DNA from 2 places in the Serratia odorifera genome. Region 2 is predicted to be linked to the other one. Evidence: predicted binding sites of a transcription regulator. Region 2 holds the regulator's gene; the other holds the start of a gene.

Region 1 (4,531 bases), on a different contig from region 2:
GTCCTGCGGTACGTATTGTACCAATCGCCGATACCAGCGCAGCTTACTGCCCGTTGCCGCAGCGATCGGCTGCCCCTGGCAGACGATGCGTCCACCATCGCAGGCATCGAGTGCCAGCAGCAGCTTCAGCAGGGTTGTTTTACCGGCACCGGAGCAGCCGACCAATCCGACGCGTTCATCAGCGCGCAGATTAATATTGCAGGGCCAAAGGCCGGTTTTGTGTCCATCATAAAGTCGGCTGACGTTTTGCAAACTGATAAATGACTCAAACATGGTTAACCTGCCTGACGCAAATGCGGACTGTCACCTGGTGGCGGCGTCTGCATCTGCATCGCCGCCACCAACCGTTGGCTATAGGGATGTTTTGGTTGTTGCAGTAACTGGTCCAACGGGCCTTGCTCAACCAGACGGCCATGCGACAGCACCAGCGCGCGCTGGCACAGCCCTGCGGCAAGCGCGATATCGTGAGTAATAAACAGCAGTGCGGGGGCGGCGTGCGGCCGATGATGGCTGCGCAATACCTCGAGCAACTGGTGCTGGCTGACCATATCCAATGCGCTGGTGGGTTCATCGGCAATCAGCAGCGACGGCTGGCCTGTCAGCGCCAGAGCGGTACAGATGCGCTGGCATTGTCCACCAGACAGTTGGCCGGGATAGCGTGCCAGCGTCTGCTGCGGTGACAAACCGAGCGCCTGCAGCATATCGCTGGCGCAGTGGTTGGCCTGGCGGCGGGAAAGTGAGCGTTGATAGCGTAGCGCCATCGTCAATTGCTGGCCAACCGTGACCAATGGGTTCAGTGCGGTGAACGGATCCTGGAAAATCGCCGCTATCGGCAGACGGCCACGTTGTTGCAGACGCACGCCTGCCAAGGGGATGCCATGCAGGCTGATGCTGCCATCAACCTCCGCATTGGACGCCAGCGTACCAAGCAGCGCTGCAGCGGTCAGCGATTTACCGGCGCCGGAAGCGCCGAGCAAACAGACGCGCTCGCCGGCATGCAGCACGAAGTTCAAATCCTGTATTTTGCGTTCGCCATCGAGCGTGATGTTTAATTGTTGTACGGCCAAAACCGGCGGGTGGGGTTGTTCCATGTCACCGTCTACGCAGAGAAGTTTATGATATGTGATAACATAACATTATTAATCTGGCGATGACCACCGTTATTCATCAGCGGAGCGGCATGCGGTCGCTACAAAATCACGCTATGATAGGCGCTGTTTTGCTACCACAGTGGTTGTTATTGGTGAGAACGCTGATCTTTATCTTATGTATGTTGATCTATCTGCTGCTATTGGGATACCTCGGTGCGTACGTCACCGACAAGATCTGTGAGCAATCCAGCAGTTACAGCAAAGTTTGTCGTATGGTTGATGTGTCTGAGCCACATATCCCCAGCGAACTGCGGCCGTCTCACGACAAATAATCAATGGTAATCAACCTGGTCACCAGCGCTGCAATGGCGATCAGCGCTACGGCCTGTTTCCACCCCAAGGCCGCCAGCCAGTCCTGTTTTACCGGCGGCGTCGCCATTTGTCCGATCACCACGGTGCCGGTCAGCAACAGGGTGATGATCAGCAATACCAAAGCACAGCCGAACAGGCCGAACTCGACGTGCAGCACATTGGCGTAATACAGGCGCATAATGATAAAGTAAACCAGCATCACCCAGGTGAAGCGCGTCCGTTTCTTCAGGATCTGATGCAATAGGCAGGCAATGAACAAACTATGTGCTACAGAAACCAGGGGCATTTCGATCGGATGTCGCACGCAGGTGTTATAAACTGCCATATAAATATTAAATATCAACAGCACGTAGATTGTATAAATATACCAACCGTAAATTATTTTTCTTTTTCTTGCGTTGGCGATGTTTGAATCATCGTCTGATTGCATGGTGCCCTCCTTGAGTTGCTCCGTTTTTAACATCGCATAACTAAATGGAAACTAAACATCCCGGCGGATTTATTTTTTAGTCGGCAAGGAACTCTACAACGTTCATTTTGTCTGTTGATAACGGTGTCTTTATTGCGTTGGTTAACCAGTAAAAATATGGTAACTTTTTGATATGAAAGATTTTAGTAACAGTATTTTTACCCAGTTGGCCATGGCGATGATGCTGCTGGTGTATTTGATTCTGCCGCCGGCATTAACCACCTATTACTTCCTTCAGCTTAATCTTAATCCTTTTGCCATTATTAAATTCTGGCATTACAACCCGTTCTCCGCTGCTCGCGGTATTCCAGCCTATCAGCCTTTTTTATATCTACTGGCGCTATGGTTGGCGTTGAACGTGGTAATTTTTGGCTGCATGTTGCTTATTTCCCGCCTGATTTCATTTTTTAACCCTCGTTAAGCGGGCAGTTTTGTCTGATGCCGACAGGTAATACCCACAGTATTTGCAAGCTTACTGTTAAGCCCAGCTTGACAGGAAAATCTGATAGCCTCGACAAAAAATGCAACGCTGCTTGAACTTAAACCATCATAAAGATAATAATTATCATTGCCATTCGTTTTATCGTTTGTTTTTTGCACCGATGCTTGGGGAACCTTTTTGCGGATGCGGCAGCCAGCGTTGCTGCCGGCAGGAGCATGCGGTGATTTTTTATCGCTTCTACAGGAATTAACTATGTCTGGGAATTTACTCACCAAACGCAGTGCGGTGTTTTGCTCCATCGCGTTGTTTATGCCACTGGCCTCGTGGGCCGAAGATACGCTGGTGGTCAGCGCAGCGCCGGCCGATACGGCGGATTCAGCAACCCACGGCTACACCGCCGCCACCAGCCGTGGGGCGACAAAAACCGATACGCCGTTGATTTTAACCGCACAGTCGGTTTCGGTTATCACGCGTCAACAAATGACCGATCAGAATGCGCTCACCGTTAATGATGCGCTGAAGTATACACCTGGCGTCTTCACTAACTTTGCCGGTGGCGCCACGCGCTACGACACCATTGCACTGCGCGGATTTCACGGCGGTGATGTCAACAATACCTTTCTGGACGGACTCCGTCTGCTGAGTGACAGCGGCAGCTACAACGCGTTGCAGGTCGATCCCTGGTTCCTCGAACGCATTGACGTGATCAAAGGGCCATCCTCGGTAATGTATGGTCAGAGTATTCCCGGCGGGCTGGTGGCGTTGACCAGTAAACAGCCGCGTTTCGCCAGCGAAGGGCATGTCAACGTGATGGGGGGTAACAACGCCACCAAAGGCGGCGCTTTTGACGTTACCGGGCCGTTATCCGAGCAGTGGGCCTATCGTTTGACCGGCATGACCCGTAGCAGTGAAACCATGTACGATCACCAGCGTGAAGAACGCTACGCAATCGCTCCTTCGTTGCTGTGGCAACCGACGGCCAATACCTCGCTGCTGCTGAAGGCGTACCTGCAAAAAGATCCTTCCGGCGGCTACCACAGCGCAGTGCCTGCCGACGGCAGCCTGTATTCCAGCCAGGGCGATAAGCTGGGTCGCGGTTTCTTCGACGGCGACAGCGGTCATAACGTCTTCAAGCGCTGGGAGCAAATCTACAGCTACGCATTTTCCCACAGCTTTAACGACGTGTGGACTTTCCGGCAAAACGGCAGCTACACCCATTCCAACGTAGCGTTGGAACAGGTGTATCAGATTGGCTGGAATGACGATCACAGTATGTTGCACCGCTACTACAGCGGCTCCAATACCTCCTTGGATGCCTATGCGGTGGATAACCAACTGGAAGCCGATTTTGCTACCGGTCCGGTGGAGCATAAGGTGATGCTGGGGCTCGATTATCAGCGTTTTCGCAACAACCTGTGGGATGAAACTGCGCAGGCAACCGATTTGAACCCCTATACCGGCGCCGCGCAGCAGCCGGTGCTCAGTAACCTGGCACGCACCGATTCACGACGCCACTATGAACAGACCGGCGTGTATTTGCAGGATGAAATCAGCCTGTATAACTGGTATCTCAATTTGTCGGGCCGCTACGATCGCCTGGAAAGCAAGAACGATAACCTGACGGCTGGTACTTCCGATGCGCGCAACGATCACCACTTCAGCGGCCGTGCCTCGCTGCTGTACAACTTCGACAATGGGCTGTCCCCTTACGCCAGTTACAGCTCTGCGGTAACGCCGGAAGCGTTGGCGGATCAGGACGGGCATATGCTCAAGCCGAGTACCAGCGAGCAGTATGAGGTCGGCCTCAAGTACCAACCGCCCGGCAGCAGCTCGCTGTACAGTGTGGCGTTGTACGACCTGACGCAGAAAAACGTGGCAAATCGGGTGGTGCAGCAAAGCTATTACGTCCCGGCGGGCAAGGTTCATTCGCAGGGGATTGAATTGGAGGCGCGTACCAGGCTGTCCGAGCGTCTGAGCCTGATCGCCGGCTATAGTTACAATAAAGTGAAGTTCAAAGATGCGGTTGATGGCAATGACGGCAATACGCCTTATTTGGCACCGGATCAAACGGCATCCCTGTGGGGGCAATATGACGCAGGCTATGGCGTTAACCTGGGGGCAGGGGTGCGTTACATCGGAAAACAATGGGCTGATAAC
Region 2 (4,531 bases):
GAAACGTACCAAGGACGATAAAAACGTTCTGATGACGCCGGCCTCGCGCTTTGTCAAAAACGCCGAGTTGAAAACCCTGCCGACGGCGTCGTTGCGCGGGCAAATCATCCCGACGCCAATGGACGTCAAGGTTCATGCCCAGGACGTGGATCTGAGCAACGGCGTGGCGCTGGACCTGAGTGCGCTGGCCAAACCGTCGGCGGATGTGGTCAGTGAGCGTTTTACCCTGCTGGGGGTGGCACCGACACGCAGCGGTTATCCGATTAAAACCGACATCAAGCCGAACGCCTTCAAGGGCGACCTGGCGGTGGCAGGCGCCTATCAGTTGCAGATCGGCGCCAAACAGGCGGTGGTGACCGGCTTCGATCAGGCTGGGGTGTTCCATGGCCTGCAATCGATTCTGTCGCTGATCCCGACCACAGGCGACAAGAAAATCGCCACGCTGGATGTTAAAGATGCGCCGCGCTTTGAATACCGTGGCCTGTTCCTCGACGTTGCGCGCAACTTCCACCACAAGGATGCGGTGCTGCGTCTGCTGGATCAGATGGCGGCCTATAAGCTGAACAAGTTCCACTTCCACCTGACCGATGATGAAGGCTGGCGCATCGAGATCCCCGGCCTGCCGGAGCTGACCGAGATCGGCGGCCAACGCTGCCATGACCTGAGCGAAACAACCTGCCTGTTGCCGCAGTACGGTCAGGGGCCAGAGGTTTACGGTGGTTTCTTCAGCCGTCAGGACTATATCGACATCATCAAATACGCCCAGGCACGCCAGATTGAAGTGATCCCGGAGGTCGATATGCCGGCGCACGCGCGTGCGGCGGTGATATCCATGGAAGCGCGTTATAAGAAACTGCTTGCCGAAGGTAAGCAAAAAGAGGCCGAGGAGTTCCGTCTGCTGGATCCTACCGACAGCTCCAATACTACCTCGGTGCAATTCTTCAATCGCCAGAGCTATCTGAACCCGTGCCTGGATTCATCAACCCGCTTTGTCGACAAGGTGATCGGTGAAATTGCCCAAATGCATAAGGAAGCCGGTCAACCGCTGAAAACCTGGCACTTTGGCGGCGATGAAGCCAAGAACATCCGTCTGGGCGCCGGTTATACCGACATCAAACAGCCAGAACCGGGCAAAGGCATGCTCGATCTGAGCAAAGAAGACAAACCGTGGGCCAAGTCGCAGGTTTGCCAACAGATGATCAAGCAGGGCAAGGTTGCCGACATGGAACACTTGCCGAGCTACTTCGGTCAGGAAGTCAGCAAACTGGTTAAAGCGCACGGCATCGACAGAATGCAGGCCTGGCAGGATGGCTTGAAGGATGCCAAAGACGCCAAGGCGTTTGCCACGGCGCGCGTTGGCGTCAACTTCTGGGATACCCTGTACTGGGGCGGGTTCGATTCGGTAAATGACTGGGCCAACAAGGGTTACGAAGTGGTGGTTTCCAACCCCGACTACGTCTATCTGGACTTCCCGTATGAGGTCAATCCAAACGAAAGCGGCTATTACTGGGGCACCCGCTTCAGTGATGAGCGCAAAATATTCAGCTTTGCACCGGATAACATGCCGCAGAACGCTGAAACGTCGGTGGATCGCGATGGCAACTATTTCACCGCCAAGAGCGATAAACCGTGGCCGGGCGCCTATGGCCTTTCCGCCCAGCTGTGGAGTGAAGTGGTGCGCACCGATCCGCAAATGGAATATATGATGTTCCCGCGCTCGCTGTCGGTGGCGGAACGAGCCTGGCACCGTGCCAGCTGGGAACAGGACTATAAGGCAGGTCGAGAATACAAGGGCGGGGAAACCCACTTGGTCGATGACAAAAAGTTGCAGCAGGACTGGCTGCGGTTTGCCAACCTGCTGGGGCAGCGCGAGTTGGGCAAGCTGGATAAAGGCGGGATAAAATACCGCCTGCCGGTGCCAGGTGCGCGGATCGTCAACGGCAAGCTGGAGGCCAATATTGCTTTGCCGGGACTGGCTATCGAGTATTCCACCGACGGTGGCAAACAGTGGCAACGCTATGATGACAGCGCCAAGCCGGCAGTAGCCGGCGAGGTGCAAATTCGCGCGGTCAGCCCTGACGGCAAGCGCTTTAGCCGTGCGGAACCGGTGCAGGCGTAGTGACCAATGCCTCGCTGCGTGTCGGCGGCGGGGCGTTTGGGGTGTGGAGGGGGTAATACCCTGATGAAAGAGGTGGTTTGCCGCTGCATTGTTATCTTTTGTGACATGATTTCCCCGGCGCGTCCGGGGATTTTTTTGCCTGTCTGACAGGCATAAAAAAACCGCCGTCTGGCGGTTCCTTGCTTATTAATGCATCAGCATTATTTTTTGTCGTGCAGCGTATCGTCTTCGCGGCAATCACCGATGGCGCAATGACCGTACAGGTACAGGCTGTGGTTGGTGAGTTTGATGCCGTGCTGTTTGGCAATGTCACGCTGACGCGCTTCGATGGATTCATCGCTGAATTCGATCACTTTGCCGCAGTCCAGGCAAATCAGGTGATCGTGATGGTGCTGCTGAGTCAGTTCGAATACTGATTTGCCGCCTTCGAAATTATGACGGGTGACAATCCCGGCGTCGTCAAATTGGTTCAGTACGCGGTAAACCGTCGCCAGACCAATTTCTTCGCCCATATCAATCAGTTTCTTGTACAAATCTTCCGCACTGACGTGATGGCAAGCCGGATCTTGCAGTACTTCCAGGATTTTGAGTCGCGGAAGCGTGACTTTTAAGCCGGCCTTCTTTAATGCGGTATTGTTGTCAGTCATGCGGATTCAGTCCTGTTACTATGCTAATCAAGTTGAGGCATTTTTGCCTATGGCATCGGTCGGCACAAAGAATTTATTGCGTCTCATTATAGAACCGGTTGACCTAAATGGAAACCGCCGGTTGTTAACAAAGATATATTCGCACCGTTACATGTCACACATGTAACATCTTGATGGGTGGGATAAACCGAACCGCAGTCTACCGTGACGAGGGGGGAAGTTACAATTTTGTAGCTTCTATCGCTTCAATCCGTGATGTCGATAACGGCCCTGCGTTAATCATGCGTCTCGCAGGGCCTTGAACGGCGGGGAAATAACCGCTGCTTAACCTACGATGTCTGCCAGGCTCAGCTCTGCGCTGATTTGCGCCACCCAGCCCTGCACGCGTTCGTCGGTCAGTTCGGGTTGGCGATCTTCGTCAATCGCCAGGCCGATAAAGTGATCGTCGTCTGCCAGACCCTTGGAGGCTTCGAAATGATAGCCTTTGGTTGGCCAGTGGCCGACAATCGCTGCGCCGCGAGGTTCGATGATGTCACGAATGGTCCCCATCGCATCACAGAAATATTCCGCGTAATCTTCCTGATCGCCGCAGCCGAACAGCGCGACCAGTTTGCCATTGAAGTCTATTTCTTCCAGCGTAGGGAAAAAGTCGTCCCAGTCACATTGTGCTTCACCGTAATACCAGGTTGGGATACCGAGCAGCAGAATGTCGAATGCGTCCAGATCTTCTTTGCTGCTTTTGGCAATGTCATGCACCTCAGCCACATCGTCGCCAAAGCTCTGACGAAGAAGTTTTTGGATCATCTTGGCAATGTTTTCGGTATTGCCGGTGTCGCTGCCAAAGAAAATGCCTACGTTAGCCATATCGCGTATAACCTTTAAATTCAATTAATTACAATACTCGACGCCCGGCTTTCGCACCGGTATCGTTTAAAATATCGCCATGGTGAGGAGCCAGCTCCCACCGCTAAACGCGTATCATGCCAGAAATTTGCCCCGGGGTTTTATCGCGTTTATGCGATGCCCGAAGAATAAAATGCGGAGTTGATCCGGCGTCATCCTTAACGCCGCGCCGCGCGTGCGGCTGATAAGATCATTGTTCTGGCTGTTCTTCCGCCAGTTGCGCCAGCAGCATTTGCTCAATGAGCTCGCTGCGACTGATATTACGCTGTTCCGCCAGTTTGTTCAGAGCGTCCACCGCATCCGCGTTGATTTTCAGCTCCACACGCCGCAAACCACGTACTTTATCGCGCCGTAGCTGATTCCGCTTATTGATTCTAAGCTGTTCATCACGGGATAGCGGGTTGGTTTTCGGGCGCCCCGGACGGCGTTCATCTGCGAACAGATCCAGCGTCGTGCGATCCGTTTGTTCTTTTGCCATAGGTAGCGGTACTGCAAGGGAGTTTGCATCAAAAAGCGTTTCACGCTTCCGGACGGTTCGGTTAATACAGTTCAGGTCGATAAAACCTAACCCAAATTTGCCCCCATTCCGGCGTTTTACACCACGCTGGCGACGGCGGCAAAATTATAGCGCGCCATATTACCCCAGCAGATGGAGCAACGACAATGCTTTACTGCGTTGCAAACGCGCTAAGCCGTTATCTTTAGCGCGTTTTTTCGCCAACTGGCCGTCAGGCCTGGTCGATGAAGCGATGAATGGCACGCAGTACCGCATCCGGTTTCTCGGCGTGTACCCAGTGGCCACTGCCAGCCACTTCATACGCCCGTGCCTGCGGGAACTGGCGGGCGATGTCGTCGCGGTAGT

The links. The regulator Fur, encoded in region 2, represses iron uptake genes when iron is present. The targets are predictions, from matches to a motif close to ATAATAATGAGAACNACTATCAA.
Region 1: the regulator Fur is predicted to act here: its motif matches at 2,479-2,501, upstream of ACCC84_RS06070 (TonB-dependent siderophore receptor).

The regions. Positions count from the first base shown of each region.
Region 1 is NZ_JBGMUT010000001.1:1,298,329-1,302,859, reverse strand. It holds gene ACCC84_RS06090 (ABC transporter ATP-binding protein) at 1-273, opposite strand, end outside; gene ACCC84_RS06085 (ATP-binding cassette domain-containing protein) at 276-1,091, opposite strand; gene ACCC84_RS06080 (hypothetical protein) at 1,411-1,788, opposite strand; gene ACCC84_RS06075 (hypothetical protein) at 2,066-2,353, shown strand; gene ACCC84_RS06070 (TonB-dependent siderophore receptor) at 2,627-4,531, shown strand, end outside.
Region 2 is NZ_JBGMUT010000005.1:256,414-260,944, forward strand. It holds gene ACCC84_RS15390 (beta-N-acetylhexosaminidase) at 1-2,119, shown strand, start outside; gene fur (ferric iron uptake transcriptional regulator) at 2,320-2,766, opposite strand; gene fldA (flavodoxin FldA) at 3,091-3,630, opposite strand; gene ybfE (LexA regulated protein) at 3,860-4,147, opposite strand; gene ybfF (esterase) at 4,398-4,531, opposite strand, start outside.